2 regions of the Limnohabitans sp. TS-CS-82 genome follow, and region 1 is predicted to be linked to the other one. Evidence: riboswitches for the same ligand, from Rfam matches in the RefSeq annotation. Region 1 holds a riboswitch; the other holds the start of a gene.
The links. Region 1 has a riboswitch for thiamine pyrophosphate ahead of C5F52_RS04845 (TonB-dependent siderophore receptor). Riboswitches for the same ligand answer to the same signal wherever they lie in the genome.
Positions count from the first base shown of each region.

Region 2: linked by a shared signal. The riboswitch ahead of C5F52_RS10205 (cytosine permease) and the one ahead of C5F52_RS04845 (TonB-dependent siderophore receptor) in region 1 are both predicted to bind thiamine pyrophosphate.

Region 1 is NZ_PTQX01000002.1:64,751-71,949, reverse strand. Features, by position in the region: gene C5F52_RS04875 (DUF934 domain-containing protein) at 1-160, shown strand, start outside; gene C5F52_RS04870 (phosphoadenylyl-sulfate reductase) at 207-962, shown strand; gene cysD (sulfate adenylyltransferase subunit CysD) at 985-1,914, shown strand; gene C5F52_RS04860 (sulfate adenylyltransferase subunit 1) at 1,914-3,176, shown strand; gene fdxA (ferredoxin FdxA) at 3,274-3,600, shown strand; gene C5F52_RS04850 (NAD(P)/FAD-dependent oxidoreductase) at 3,613-4,653, shown strand; TPP riboswitch at 4,677-4,779, shown strand; gene C5F52_RS04845 (TonB-dependent siderophore receptor) at 4,852-7,020, shown strand; gene C5F52_RS04840 (TonB-dependent siderophore receptor) at 7,042-7,199, shown strand, end outside.
Region 2 is NZ_PTQX01000004.1:81,259-88,457, reverse strand. Features, by position in the region: gene C5F52_RS10225 (ABC transporter permease) at 1-42, opposite strand, end outside; gene C5F52_RS10220 (ABC transporter ATP-binding protein) at 42-800, opposite strand; gene C5F52_RS10215 (acyl-CoA reductase) at 820-2,484, opposite strand; gene C5F52_RS10210 (long-chain fatty acid--CoA ligase) at 2,481-3,554, opposite strand; gene C5F52_RS10205 (cytosine permease) at 3,589-4,875, opposite strand; TPP riboswitch at 4,936-5,038, opposite strand; gene C5F52_RS10200 (NAD(P)/FAD-dependent oxidoreductase) at 5,062-6,102, opposite strand; gene fdxA (ferredoxin FdxA) at 6,129-6,455, opposite strand; gene C5F52_RS10190 (sulfate adenylyltransferase subunit 1) at 6,552-7,199, opposite strand, start outside.

The DNA of each region.
Region 1 (7,199 bases):
GATTGACCAATTGCTGCAAATGCAACGCAGCGGTTTTTCTAGCGCCGTGCTGCGCGACGACCAAGACGCGGCACACGGCGAAAAGCTGTTGACGCACTACAAAGCTTTCTACCAAGGCGATGCCGTTCAGCCCGTGCCTAATTTCGCTCAAGTGGCGTAAACGGCACGAACGGTTTCAATCCTCCCGACACACGCTGCATCTTTTCATGAGCCAATCCTCTTTTCTCTCGTCCGGCGGCACGTCCAAAGCCACCACGCTAAATGCTCGCGCCAGCGACGACTTCGCTGCCAAGCTGGCCGAAACCCAAGCCTTGCTGCAACGCGCAGCGGCTGAGTTTTCTCCTGTCACGCAAGCTTCTAGCCTCGGCGCTGAAGACGTGGTCATCACCCACCTCATCAACAACTTGAAGCTCGACATTCCCGTGTTCGTGCTCGAAACCGGCGCTTTGCACACCGAGACTTTGGCCTTGCTGGAGCGCACAGAAGCCACCTCACGTGCGCCCATCCACGTGTATCGCCCTGTGCATGAATCGGTCATCCAGTTTGTGCGCACAGAGGGCCAAGATGCGATGTACAAAAGCATAGCCCTGCGCAAAGAGTGCTGCGGCATCCGCAAGATGGAACCGCTCGCCCGCGCCCTCAAAGGCCAACGCGCTTGGATCACCGGCTTGCGCCAAGAACAATCCACAGCGCGCGCCGATGTGCCGTTGCAAGACGACAGCGAAGTGACGACCAAGAATTTGACCAAGTTCAACCCCTTGGCCAAATGGACATGGGGCGATGTGTGGCACTACATCGCCACGAACAACGTGGACTACAACCCACTGCACGACCAGTTTTTCCCCAGCGTGGGCTGCGCACCTTGCACACGGGCAATCAGCCTAGGCGAAGAGTTTCGCGCGGGCCGTTGGTGGTGGGAAGACGAAGCCGCCAAAGAGTGCGGCTTGCACGTGAAGAAATAAAAGTTAGATACCGAGAAACGTCATGAACGCTAAAACCCAAAACGAGTTGCACCACTTAAGCAACACCCACCTCGATGCGCTGGAAGAAGAAACCATCTTCATCTTGCGCGAAGTCGCTGCCGCTTTTGAGCGCCCCACCCTCTTGTTCTCAGGCGGCAAAGATTCGCTGGTCATGCTCAAGTGCGCTGAGAAGGCGTTTGGCGCAGGCCGCATCCCTTACCCATTGTTGATGATCGATACGGGTCACAACTTCAAGGAAGTGACGGACTTCCGCGACTCACGTGCCAAAGAACTCGGCGCTGAGCTGATTGTGCGCAGCGTCGAAGACTCGATGAAAAAAGGCACCGTGCGTTTGGCGCATCCTGGTGAGAGCCGCAACGTGCACCAATCGGTCACCTTGCTTGAAGCCATTGAAGAATTCCGCTTTGACGCGCTGATTGGTGGCGCACGCCGTGACGAAGAAAAAGCACGCGCCAAAGAACGCATCTTCAGCCACCGCGACAGCTTTGGCCAATGGCAGCCCAAGGCACAACGCCCTGAGCTGTGGACCCTGTTCAACCACAAGTTGCAGCCCGGCGAACACTTCCGTGTGTTCCCCATCTCCAACTGGACCGAGCTCGACGTGTGGCAATACATCGCCCGCGAAAAAATCGCGCTGCCTTCGATCTACTACACGCACAAGCGTGAAGTGGTGGACCGCCGCGGCCTGTTGGTGCCTGTGACAGAACTCACGCCACCCAAAGACGGTGAGAAGGTAGAGATTCGCGATGTACGTTTCCGCACCGTGGGCGACATCACTTGCACTTGCCCGGTCGAGAGCGACGCGGCTACGCCTGAGCAAATCGTCATCGAGACCTTGGCCGCCGACGTGAGCGAACGCGGTGCCACACGCATGGACGACAAAACATCTGAGGCTTCGATGGAGAAGCGCAAAAAAGACGGGTATTTCTAATGAACGCACTTAAATTCATCACCTGCGGCTCAGTCGACGACGGCAAGAGCACGCTAATTGGCCGCCTGCTGGTGGACACCAAAGCGGTGTTGCAAGACCACTTGGCTGGCGTTCAACGCTCTGGCGAAACCGACCTCGCTTTACTGACTGACGGCTTGAGTGCCGAGCGAGAGCAAGGCATCACGATTGACGTGGCTTACCGCTACTTCAACACCGAAGCACGCAAGTTCATCATTGGCGACGCACCCGGCCACGAGCAATACACCCGCAACATGGTGACCGCCGCCTCTAGCGCTGATGCTGCTGTGGTGTTGGTGGATGCCATCAAGCTCGACTGGAAAAATCCAGCGCTCGAATTGCTGCCGCAAACCCGCCGCCACTCGCTGCTGGTCAACCTGTTGCGCGTACCCTCCATCGTGTTTGCCATCAACAAACTCGATGCAGTGGAAGACCCCGCACTGGCGTACAAAAACATCGAAGCTGCTTTGCGCAAATTTGCCAAAGAAGCGGGCATTTCCATCACGGCCATGGTGCCCGTGTCCGCCCTCAAAGGTTGGAACGTGGTGACCACCGAAAACAATGACCAAGCCGACTGGTGCGGCTACACCGGCCCGAGTTTGCTGAGCATCTTGGAAGAGTTGCCCAACACGCCCGCTGAAACTGAGGTGGCCTTCAGCTTCCCCGTGCAGTGGGTTGAAAAATTCCACGACTCTGGCGTGACCACCCAAGGCCGCCGCGTGTTCTGGGGCCGTGTGGCCACGGGCACCATTGAGCCAGGCCAAACCATCAAAGTGTTCCCAAGTGGCCAAACCGCGGTGGTGTCGCAAGTGTTGTCAGCCACACGTGAGCCACAAAACAAAGCCGCTGGCCACAGCGCTGGCATCGTGTTGGACCGCGAAGTGGATGTGTCACGTGGTGATTGGTTGTTGGCCGCCGAAGGCAGCCCCGAAGGCCAACGCCAGCTCAACACCACCATCGCTTGGATGGACGACGAGCCCTTGGTGGCTGGTCGCGTTTACTGGGCTTTGCACGGCCACCGCTGGGTCAAGGCCAAAGTGCAACGCGTGGTGCACCGCCTGAACGTCAACACCTTGGCCGAAGAAGAAGCCACCGAGCTGGCCCCTAACGCCATTGGCCACGTGACCTTGGCGCTGCAAGAGCCTTTGGTCACCCTGCCTTTCAAGCAGTCGCGCATCTTGGGCGCGCTGGTGTTGGTGGACACCGCCACGCACAAAACCTCGGGCGCCGTGTTGGTGAACTAAGCCAGCTCAAAGCCCTGAATTGAATCCCGTTTAAAATCATAGGCTTGGCGCAACACATGTGTGTTGCGCCGTCTTTTTACCCATCGATTGAATTGTCATGACGCACGTTGTCACCGAAGCCTGTATCCAATGTAAGTACACCGACTGTGTGGACGTTTGTCCCGTCGACTGCTTCCGCGAAGGCCCTAACTTCCTCACCATCGACCCAGACGAGTGCATCGACTGCGCTGTGTGTATCCCTGAGTGCCCTGTGAACGCCATCTACGCCGAAGAAGATGTGCCAGAAGGCCAAGAACACATGACCAAGCTCAACGCTGAGCTGTCGCTCATCGGCTGGCCCAGCATCACCAAGCGCAAAGCGCCAATGGCTGATGCCGACGCATGGAAAGACAAAAACGGCAAACTCGCCGAACTCAAGCGCTAAGCACCTCGTCCTATGACGGCCTCCGCGATTCACACCGATGCCGTCATCGTGGGCGCAGGCCCAGTGGGCCTGTTTCAGGCTTTTCAACTCGGCCTGCAAGACATTCGCAGCCACATCATTGACGCCCTGCCCCATGTGGGCGGCCAGTGCGTGGAGCTGTACGCCGACAAACCGATTTACGACATTCCAGGCATCCCTGTGTGCACAGGCCGTGAGTTGGTGGCGCAGCTGCAAACCCAAATCCAACCTTTTGCGCCGACCTTTCACCTCAACCAAGAGGTGACCGAGGTTGAGCGTTTAGACGATGGCCTCATCTCGGTGCGCACCTCGGCCAAGCAACAGTTTGTTTGCAAGGTGCTGGTCATCGCCGCAGGCGTGGGCGCATTCCAAGCGCGTAAGCTGAGCGTAGAAGGTGCCGCAGAACTCGAAGGCACGCATATGCATTACCGCTTGGGTGATGCCTCACGCTTTGCGGGCCAAGACGTGGTGGTGTTGGGTGGCGAAGAGTCTGCCGTTGCGGCGGCGTTGAAACTCACGCTCGAAACAAAAGCACCACGCAGCATGACCCTGATGCACCGCCGCGATGTGTTCACCGCCGAGCCCTTGCTGCTGCAAGCCATGCGTGATGCGGTGGCCAGCGGCAAGCTGCAACTGCAAATCGGCCAACCCACCGCCTTGCTGAACACATCCAACCAACTGCACGCCGTGCAAGTGGCGACGCCAGATGGTCAAACGATCGAGTGCTCGGCACAGCAAGTGGTGGCGTTCTTGGGCCTCTCGCCCAAGCTCGGCCCCATTGCCAACTGGGGCTTGGCGATGGAGCGCAAGCAACTGGTGGTCAACACCGAAACCTTTGCCACCGATGTGCCGGGCATCTTTGCCGTGGGCGACATCAACACCTACCCTGGCAAGAAAAAGCTCATCCTGTGTGGCTTCCACGAAGCCACTCTCACCGCTTTTGGTGCAGCCGCCATCGTGCACCCCACACGAAAGACCCTGTTGCAATACACGACAACATCGACCGAGCTGCACCGCTTGCTCGGACTCGTTTAAAATTCACACTGCGTTAGCAATAACGCATCCGCTAGGGGTGTTGAAGCCGTCACCGACTTCGACTGAGAAAGTCCCTTTGAACCTGATTGAGGTAATCCTCGCGCAGGGAAGCTTGGTCTTACAACGAGGCTCTTCACTCACCAGAGCACACACTCGTTTCAAAGTCAGCCGACCTGTCATAACGTTTAAGGAAACGTCATGGCAAACCATTCGCCATTCTTGAAAGCAACGCGCGTTCGCGCGGCCGTTGCACTGTGCATTGCATCTTGCGCGTCCGCTTGGGCGCAACAAAACCCGACCGAAATCACCATCACCGACAAACTGCCCGCACGCGTGTCTGGCTTTGGTGATATGCCCGCTCACGAACTCCCGTTCAACACCACCACCATTGACAGTGCCACGCTGAAAGACATTGGCGCGCAACGCGTCTCTGACGCCCTGCGCCTGGACGCATCGGTCACCGACAGCTACAACTCTCCCGCCTATTGGGACATGCTCAGCGTGCGCGGTTACACCCTCAACAACCGCTACAACTACCAGCGCGAAGGCTTACCCATCAGTGCCGAAACAATGATTCCGATGGATGACAAAGAGCGCATCGAGTTGCTCAAAGGCACAAGCGGCATGCAGGCAGGCACCAGCGCACCCGGTGGCTTGGTGAACTATGTGGTCAAGCGCGCGCCAACCAACGCCGAGCAGAAAATTCGCAACATCACCCTCAGCTACGGACAAGGCAACAACCGCTCAGTTGCTGCTGATTTAGGCGGGCGTTTCGGCGAAAACGCTGACTTTGGCTACCGCTTCAACGTGGCTCATGAAGATCTAGATCCGTACATCAAAAATACCAAGGGTCATCGCGACTTGGTAGCTTTGGCTATGGACTGGCGCATCAATGGCAACAGCAAACTGGAATGGGAATTCGAGCAAAGTCATCGCGAGCAAATAGGTGTGAATGGTTATAGCCTGCTTGGCGGCCAGCTCCCGCCCACCGTGGATGGGACAAAAAACTTCACCTACCAGGCTGGATCACAGACTGGCGTGCCTAAATCACAACCTGGCGTATTTGATGCATTCACAGGCAGCGTCCGCTTCAAACACAACTTAGACAATGGTTGGTTGTGGACGACGCAATATGGCACACAGCGATTAAAAACTGATGACCGCTTGTCGTTTGCTTTTGGCGCGGATAACTACGGAATTGCGACCAACTTTAAATCTAATGGAGACTTTGATCTTTACGATTGGCGCAGCGAAAACGAACGACGATTAAATGAGGCCGTCCAAACAGAACTCTCTGGATCGACCGTCATCGGCCAACAAAAACATGATCTAAAAATCAGCTTTATGCGCCAAAGACAATTGGACAGAATGCCTTTGACGCAAACCAATAACTATGTAGGCTCGGCAAACATATATTCAAATCAAGTAGACACAACGTACGCATACACAGACTCCCCCCCCTCAACCAATCGAACCGAATACTCAAACGAGTTCGCCCTCAAAGACCGCGTACACCTCACGCAACAAACCTCCGCTTGGCTTGGCTTGCGCCAGATCCAAATGAACCGACAAAGCGTGAGAACCGATGGCAGTCGCCCTGTTCAAGACGCACGCAACGTGACAACGCCGTGGGTGGCTTTTAGCCATGCCCTCGACCAAAGCGTCACGGTATACGCCAGCTACGGCCAGGGCATAGAAACCGAAGTCACCCCCAACAAAACCGGCACTTACGCCAACGCGGGTCAAGCGCTTCCCGTGCTGCGTAGCTACCAGCGTGAAGTGGGCGTCAAAGGACAAACGACTGCCAGCAACTGGCAGGTCACTTGGTTTGACATCACCCGCCCAACCGCGGGCGATGCGCCGGCAAGCGGTAGCTTAGTCAACCGTCAAATGGATGGGGAAGCTCGCCATCGAGGCCTCGAACTGAGTGGAAGCACTTCAGTGCAAAACTGGAAGCTCGGCAGTGGCTTCACATGGATAAATGCCAAGCGACAAAACGCAGTGATTGACACCTCCGTGAATGGCGAACGTCCTCTGAATGTCCCAGCCTACATCTTGCGTGGCATGGCTGAGTACCGCTATAGCAGCGTCCCAGGCTTACGCACAGGGCTGCGCTTGTCTCACGAAGGAAAACGTGGTGTCACAGAACAAAGCAATGGCGATATCCAGCTTCCCGCTTGGACGACCCTCGACGCGTCGGCCCACTACGATACAAAAGTAAACAACGTGGCATCCACTTGGACATTGGCCATCGATAACGTGGCCGACAAGCGTTACTGGCGGGAATCGCCCAAACAGTTTGGCCACTACTACCTCTACCCCGGAGCCCCACGCACTTTAAGGGCCACCGTCCAATTTCGACTCTAAAGATCAAGTAAAGTCAAAAGGATGAATCGTAAGTCTAGGTTTTTTGGAGTTCCGCGCGTACAAAGTGCTGTTGCACTTTGTATTGCCGCCACCTCATCGGCTTGGGCTCAACAAAATCCAACTGAAATCACCATCACTGCGGAGCCACCCATTTTGGTATCGGGCTTTGATGGTGTGAC
Region 2 (7,199 bases), on a different contig from region 1:
AGCCAAGCCCAGGAGTGTGGAGAGGAGGGCGTCGCGTTTCATCACAGCGTGGCGTCCATGGCGTGTCGCAGCTGTTCGCACAGCGTGTTGAAGGCGGGGGTGTAGCGCATGGCAATTTGGCGCGGGCGCGGCAAGTCGATCTGCAAGGGCGTTTGCATGCGGCCTTGGTGCATGAGGCTGACGCGATCGGCCAAGTACACCGCCTCGCTGATGTCGTGCGTGACAAACAGCACGGCGGTGCCGTGCGCTTGGCACAGCGCCAAAAAGTCACGCTGCAAGTCTTCGCGCGTGATGGCGTCGAGCGCAGCAAATGGCTCGTCCATGAACAAGACCGACGGGCGGGTGATCAAGGCGCGGGCAATCGCCACGCGGCTTTGTTGACCGCCCGAGAGTTGATGGGGTTTGTCATCGCGCAGCGCGGTCAGGCCCATTTGCGCCAGCAGTTGTTCGCCGTGGACGCGGTGGTCGTTCGTGACGGTGCCGTGCAAGCTGATCGGCAGCAACACGTTGTCGAGCACGCTGAGCCAATGGAGCAGCGTGGGGGACTGAAACACAAAGCCCATGTCTGACGTGGGCTGCTGCACGGTCTGGCCTTTGAGCTGGACCTGGCCTTGTTGGGGCGTGAGCAAACCCGCCGCGAGTTTGAGCACCGTGGTTTTGCCGCAGCCGCTGCGGCCAATCAGGCAATGAATCTCGCCAGGCGCGAGTTGCAAGCACACGTCACGCACCACCTCGCCCCGTTCGGGGTAGGCAAAGTGCAGGGCGTTGAGTTGCAAAAAGGGCATGGGTGAAGTGGTCATCGCTAAAAAGTTCACTGCGTTAAACCTCGTAGGACGTGAAGCGCTCGGCCTCACGTTCGGTAGAGGCCTCGATGTCCACCATGCGCACCAAGTCGAGCAAGCTGAAACGCCCATCGTGATGCCAGCCAGCTTCGGGAGAGGTCATGGCGCCTAAGGCGCAAATGCGTGTCACACCCGCTTGGCCCAAGATGCTGCCCAGATGCAGCAACTCTTCGGGGGCAGCGACCAAGCCCACGGTTTGCAAGTAGTCGCGTTGCGGGGCGATCAAGGGCAGCACGTCATCTAACGTGTCCACGGCGACCACCAACACATGTCGATTCAGCGGGCCTGCGGTGAGCGGCAGAGGGCGGTCGCTGAACACCACGGTGCTGTGGCCCGTGCTGCTACCCAGCACGGTATGCAGGGGCGTGTGCTGTGCGCTGTCGTTCAATGGTGTGTCGCTGAAGTCGGTGCTGCTGTTTTCAGTGCCGCGTTGCGCGTCGTCCTGCAGTGACGCGAACTCATGGGCCTCACGCCAAGCGCCCACTTGCGCAGCTTCTTCGAGCGAGAGCGCACGACGCGGCAGCTTGTGTTGCAGACCAGCCAGCGCGTTGGCCAGGTGTTGGGCAAAGTCTTGCGGGCTGACTGGCGCACCGCGTTGCACGTAAAACACATGGGGCGAATAGCAGCCTTGTTGGTCGTAGCGCGCCACATCCAACGCCGCTTGACGCGCCACGCTTGGGGCCTTGTGCACCGACAGCGCGGCAGCCGACACCATGCCAAAACTCAGCTTGTGGCCATGTGGCAAAAAGCGGGTGGTCACGGGGACGTGGGCTTGCATGGCGCTCAAGGCTTCGTTGCCGCCATAGGCCAGCACGACGTCGGCCAAGGCGAAAGTTGTTTGATCGGAGGCGAATTCTTCGGCGTTTAGGCCTGTGTTTTCCGCGTTGCTGTGGGCTTGACGGAGGGGGTTGTTTTGGTCGTGTCCGGCGGCACTGCTGGGCCACCACACCACCGCAAAACAATCTGCCCAGCGCGGTTCGACTTCGGCCAGCAGGCGGGCGAACAGCGTGGCAAACACCGGCTCAGCACTGGCCACTTTGCCAATGGAACCCGCCTTGACCAAGAGACCCGAGACAAAGCTCCACATGGGTAAGGCCGGCACATTGCCGGCCCACACATGCACCAACAACTCCGGCCCAAAGGCACGGGTCCAGCCGCCTTGGGTGCGGGGTTGAAACTCGTCCAGCACTTTAGGGTTGGCGAAGTCTTCGGCCACAAAACGTTGCAACTGCAAGCCGCGGAAGGTTTGCAAATAGGCGTTCAAATTCAAGCGCACCATCTCGGCGTCAAAGCCCGTGGCTTGAGGCAACAGGTGTTCGAGTTGTTGTCGATAGACATCGCGTGGGTCAAGCAAGCGGGCCGTGGCCATGTCCAGCACGCGCACGATGTCAGAGACGTGCATGGTTTTCAAATGCGTGCGGCTGGCGTGTTGCACGCGCTGCGCCAGGGCCGTCATTTGCGCGATGGTGAGTTGGGGCACATCGACTTGCCATGGCGCTTGCTGTGGACCCAAGTTGATGTCTAGGCTTGTGCCCGTGCCCGTGCGCGCAGGGATGCCCGTGCCCATGCTCAAGCGATGCCACGTCACGTCGGCATCGTTCAAGCCTGGCAGGTAACCCGCTTTGAAAACCGAGGCGCTCATGCTTGCGCCGCTTTCAAAAAGTTGTCCACGGCCATTGAGCAGCCTTTGGCTTGTGCGCCTTGGGCGCGGCCCAGCAACACAAAGCCATCGGCAGTGGCTTGGCCCACGTCTTCCGTCAAGATGGTGACCACCGAATTGAAGTTAGCCAAATCGGTGTGCGCCAAGATGCCGCGCTCACTGGCCGCCACGTCTAGGCCTGTCAACGGGTCGACCAAGCGCGAGCGAATCCAGTGCGGGCCGCGTTTGACCGAAGGCACTTGCCGGTTGCCCGCGTCGTAAAACTGGGTGCTCAACTCGGTCATGCCGTACATGTTGAGGCACTGGTCACGGCTCACGCCAAAGGTCGCGCTGAGTTGCTCGTAAAACGCATCCATCGGCACTTCGCGCGATTGGCCTTTGAAGCCGCCGGTGTCGAGCAAGCGGCTGCCTGCGGGCAGTTGAAACGTTTGCCCACGCGCTTGCAGGGCGTCCATCAGGTGCACAAAGCTGTAGCTGGCGCCTAGCAGTGCAAAGGGCTCGCCCGAGTCTTGGGCGTGTTGCAGTGCCTCGCACAGGGCGTCGGTGCGCAGACCGTTTTCGTCCAAGTAATACGCGCTGTCTGGCGTGCCAAAGTGGGCTATGGCCAGCGCCAAGTAATGGGCCAGCGAGGAGTTGGGCATCAGCACCTCGTTGGGAAACAAAATGCCCATGCGCAGTTTGGCGTCGCTTGGCATGACGTGTTGCGCAAAGTTACGCAGCATGGAGGCGTCGTACACCGCCATGGTGGGGTGAAAGTGTCGGCCTTTCACATCGCCGCGTGTGGTGCCGCTGGTCATGAAGGTGCGTGCACAGATCTCGGGCGGCACGCAGCTGAGCGTCAAGTCTTTGAATGCATTGATCGGCACGGCCGGAATGTCTTGCCAGCGTTTCACCACGCGCGGGGTTTTGCCGCGGCGTTGGCAAAATTTTTGAAACGGGCGGTTGTGTTCAAACTGGTGGGCGAAGAGTTTCAGCGCGAGCGCGTTGAAGTCGTCGTCGCTCACCGTGGGGCGTGCGATGAATTCAAGCAATTCTGAGACGAGGGCGTTCATGTTGAAACCTTGGGTGCGTGTTTGAGTGCAGCGGTCACTGGCTTGCGCCACGCGTCGTGGCCCCATGCGTGGCGTTGTGGGTGAGGCGAGCGAGGGTGAAGGTCAGCAAGAGGCTGGGCAAGGCCGAGCCGTATTGCGGTGCCCAAGTGGCGGCGGCATGAAACACCGCCACGCCCAGCAGCCACAGCGCGGCAGCGATCAGGTCAACTTTGGGGGGGAGCGCATCGTCCGGCGTGCGCATGACCGTGGCCCAACGGCCCAAGATCACGCCATACAGCGGCACAAACACCGAACTGAGCATCAGCAAGAAAGGCTCCAAGCTGTGCATGGGCAGCACCAAGGCCAGTGCCGTGCACAACACCGCCAAGGCCAAGCCCCAGCGGCGAGTCGACCAAGTGGGTTTGAGGCTGTTGGCGGACACCGCGCCCGAGTACACATCGCCATAAGCGTTGTCGAGTTCATCAAGCAAGATCAAACCGAGGGCGAGCAAACCGCCTTGTGCGAGCAACAAGGCCATCACCAAATCGGTGCCGGGTTCGGACACGCTGGCCACCAAAAAGCCCAAGGCGTAACACCACGCATTGGCGATGGCATAGCCCACCCATGTGCCCGCGAGTGTGCTGCGCCCGCTGCGGCCATGACGGGCGTAGTCGGCCACCAATGGCAACCACGACACAGGCATGGCCATGACCAAATCGATGGCCGAGAGCATGCCCATGCTGCCGTCGCTGGGGCGTGCCATGAAGGCGGTCAAACCTTGTGCGCTCGCCACGCCGATGAAGTGCCAACTCAACCAAAGGAGTGAGCCGATGACCAGAGGCAAGCCAATGCGGCTGACAAACTGGCGCACCAGAGTGAGCATGGAGCCCGTCATCAACAGGGTGAGCACGCCGCCCCACAGCAAGGTGGGCCAAACGATGTGGAATTGGGCACCCAATGCCCGTTGACCAATGGCTGCCGTGCCATCGCGCATGACCACCAGTTCAAAGGTGGTCCAACCGATCAATTGCACGATGTTGAGCAGCACAGGCAGGCGGGCAAAGGCGCTGCCGTACACGCGGTGCATCAGCCCTGCGCTGGACAGGCCGCTGTCGCAACCCAGCTTGGCCGTGGACGCCAACAAGGCCGAGCCCACGATGGAGCCGATCACGATGGCGATGAGCGCATCGCGCGTGCCCATGGCGGGCACCAAATACGCACCCACTTGCATGACCAGCAGGCCAACCCCAAGGCTGAACCACAGCGAGGCGTGAGAAAACCCAGTGAAGACGCGCGCGTCTTCACCCACGGGGGTGAGTGATGTGTTGTGTGTATTTGCCATTGCTTGTCTCAAGTAAATGGCAGTTCGGCGAGGCCTGGGGCAACCCATTCAAAGTGGTTGCTCTGTGAAGGCTAGCTTCCCTGCGCGAGGATTACCTCAATCAGGTTCAAAGGGACTTTCTCAGTCGAAGTCGGTGACGGCTTCAACACCCCTAGCGAATGCGCCATTGCTGACGCGGTGCGAATTTTAAGCGATACCCAACAAACGGTGAAGTTCTGTAGAGGTGGTGGTGTATTGCAGCAAGGTTTTGCGGGTTGGGTGCACGATGGCTGCCGCGCCAAAGGCGGCAAGGGTGGCTTCGTGAAAGCCACACAAGATGAGTTTTTTCTTACCCGGATAAGTGTTGATGTCACCCACGGCGAAGATGCCCGTCCTATCGGTGGCAAAGGTTTCGGTGTTGACCACCAGTTGCTTGCGTTCCATGGCCAAGCCCCATTGGGCGATGGGGCCAAGTTTGGGCGAGAGGCCCAAGAAGGCGATCAAGTGCTGCACGGGACGCTCTAAGGCGCTGCCGTCGGGTGTTGCAATGTGCAGCGTGTGAAGGTGACCGTCGGTGGCGAGCAAGCCCGTGGGCTGGCCAATTTGCAATTGCAAGGCGCCGCTGGCGATGGCGTCACGCATGGCTTGCAGCAGCACAGGCTCAGCCGTGAACACATCGCGGCGGTGCATCAGCGTGACGCTGCGGGGGGGCTTGGCTTCGAGGGTGAGTTTGAGTGCACCCGCCACGGCGGATTCTTCACCGCCCAGCACCAACACGTCTTGGCCCGCAAAGCGCGACGCATCACCCAAACGGTAATGCACATGCGTGCCTTCTAGGGCGGGTGCGCCCTCGACAGCCAGTTTGCGGGCTTGAAATGCACCCACCCCAGCCGCGATGACCAACACTTTGCACATGAAATGCTGTTGCGCAGAGGTACGCACCGAGAGGCTGCCATCCTCCAAGTGCGTCACCTCAGTCACCTCTTGGTTGAGGTGAAACGTGGGAGCGAAGGGCTTAATTTGGGTTTGCAGCTGCGCCACCAATTCACGGCCCGTGCAGACAGGAATGCCGGGAATGTCGTAAATCGGTTTGTCGGCGTACAGCTCGACGCACTGGCCGCCTACGTGGGGCAGTGCATCCACGACATGACAGCGAATGTCTTGCAGGCCCAGCTGAAAGGCCTGAAACAGGCCCACAGGACCTGCGCCTACGATGACGGCATCGGTGTGAATCGTCTGTGCCGTCATGGGGCGGGTGCGCGCTCGGGCGCGGTTTAACGCTGCAGTTCGGCGAGTTTGCCGGACTTGTCTTTCCACACCTCGGCGTCGGCCATGGGGGCTTTGCGCTTGGTGATGCTGGGCCAGCCGATCAAGGACAACTCGGCGTTGAGCTTGGTCATGTGTTGTTGACCGTCTGGCACGTCTTCTTCGGCGTAGATCGCGTTGACGGGGCACTCGGGAATGCACACGGCGCAGTCGATGCACTCATCGGGGTCGATGGTGAGGAAGTTGGGGCCTTCGCGGAAACAGTCGACGGGACAAACGTCCACACAGTCGGTGTACTTACATTGGATACAGGCTTCGGTGACAACGTGCGTCATGACAATTCAATCAGTAAGAAAAGGGGGCGTCAGAGCAAACCTCTGACCGCTAAACCCTTGATTTTAAACGGCTCTGCTCGGGGACTGGGCTGGCGCTCAGTTCACCAACACGGCGCCTGAGGTTTTGTGGGTGGCTGTGTCGACCAACACCAGTGCGCCCAAGATGCGCGACTGCTTGAACGGCAGCGTCACCAAAGGCTCTTGCAGCGCCAAAGTGACGTGGCCAATGGCGTTGGGGGCCAGTTCGGTGGCTTCTTCCTCGGCCAAGGTGTTGACGTTCAGGCGGTGCACCACGCGTTGCACTTTGGCTTTCACCCAGCGGTGGCCGTGCAAAGCCCAGTACACACGCCCAGCGACCAAGGGCTCATCGTCCATCCACGCGACGGTGGTGTTGAGCTGGCGCTGGCCTTCGGGGCTTCCCTCAGCGGCCAGCAGCCAGTCGCCACGTGACACGTCGACTTCACGGTCCAGCACGATGCCCGCGCTGTGGCCTGCGGCTTTGTTTTGTGGCTCGCGTGTGGCCGACAGCACTTGCGACACCACCGCGGTTTGGCCGCTTGGGAAGACTTTGATGGTTTGGCCTGGCTCGATGGTGCCTGTGGCCACACGACCCCAGAACACGCGGCGGCCTTGGGTGGTCACGCCAGAGTCGTGGAATTTTTCGACCCATTGCACGGGGAAGCTGAAAGCCACCTCGGTTTCAGCGGGCGTGTTGGGCAACTCTTCCAAGATGCTCAACAGGCT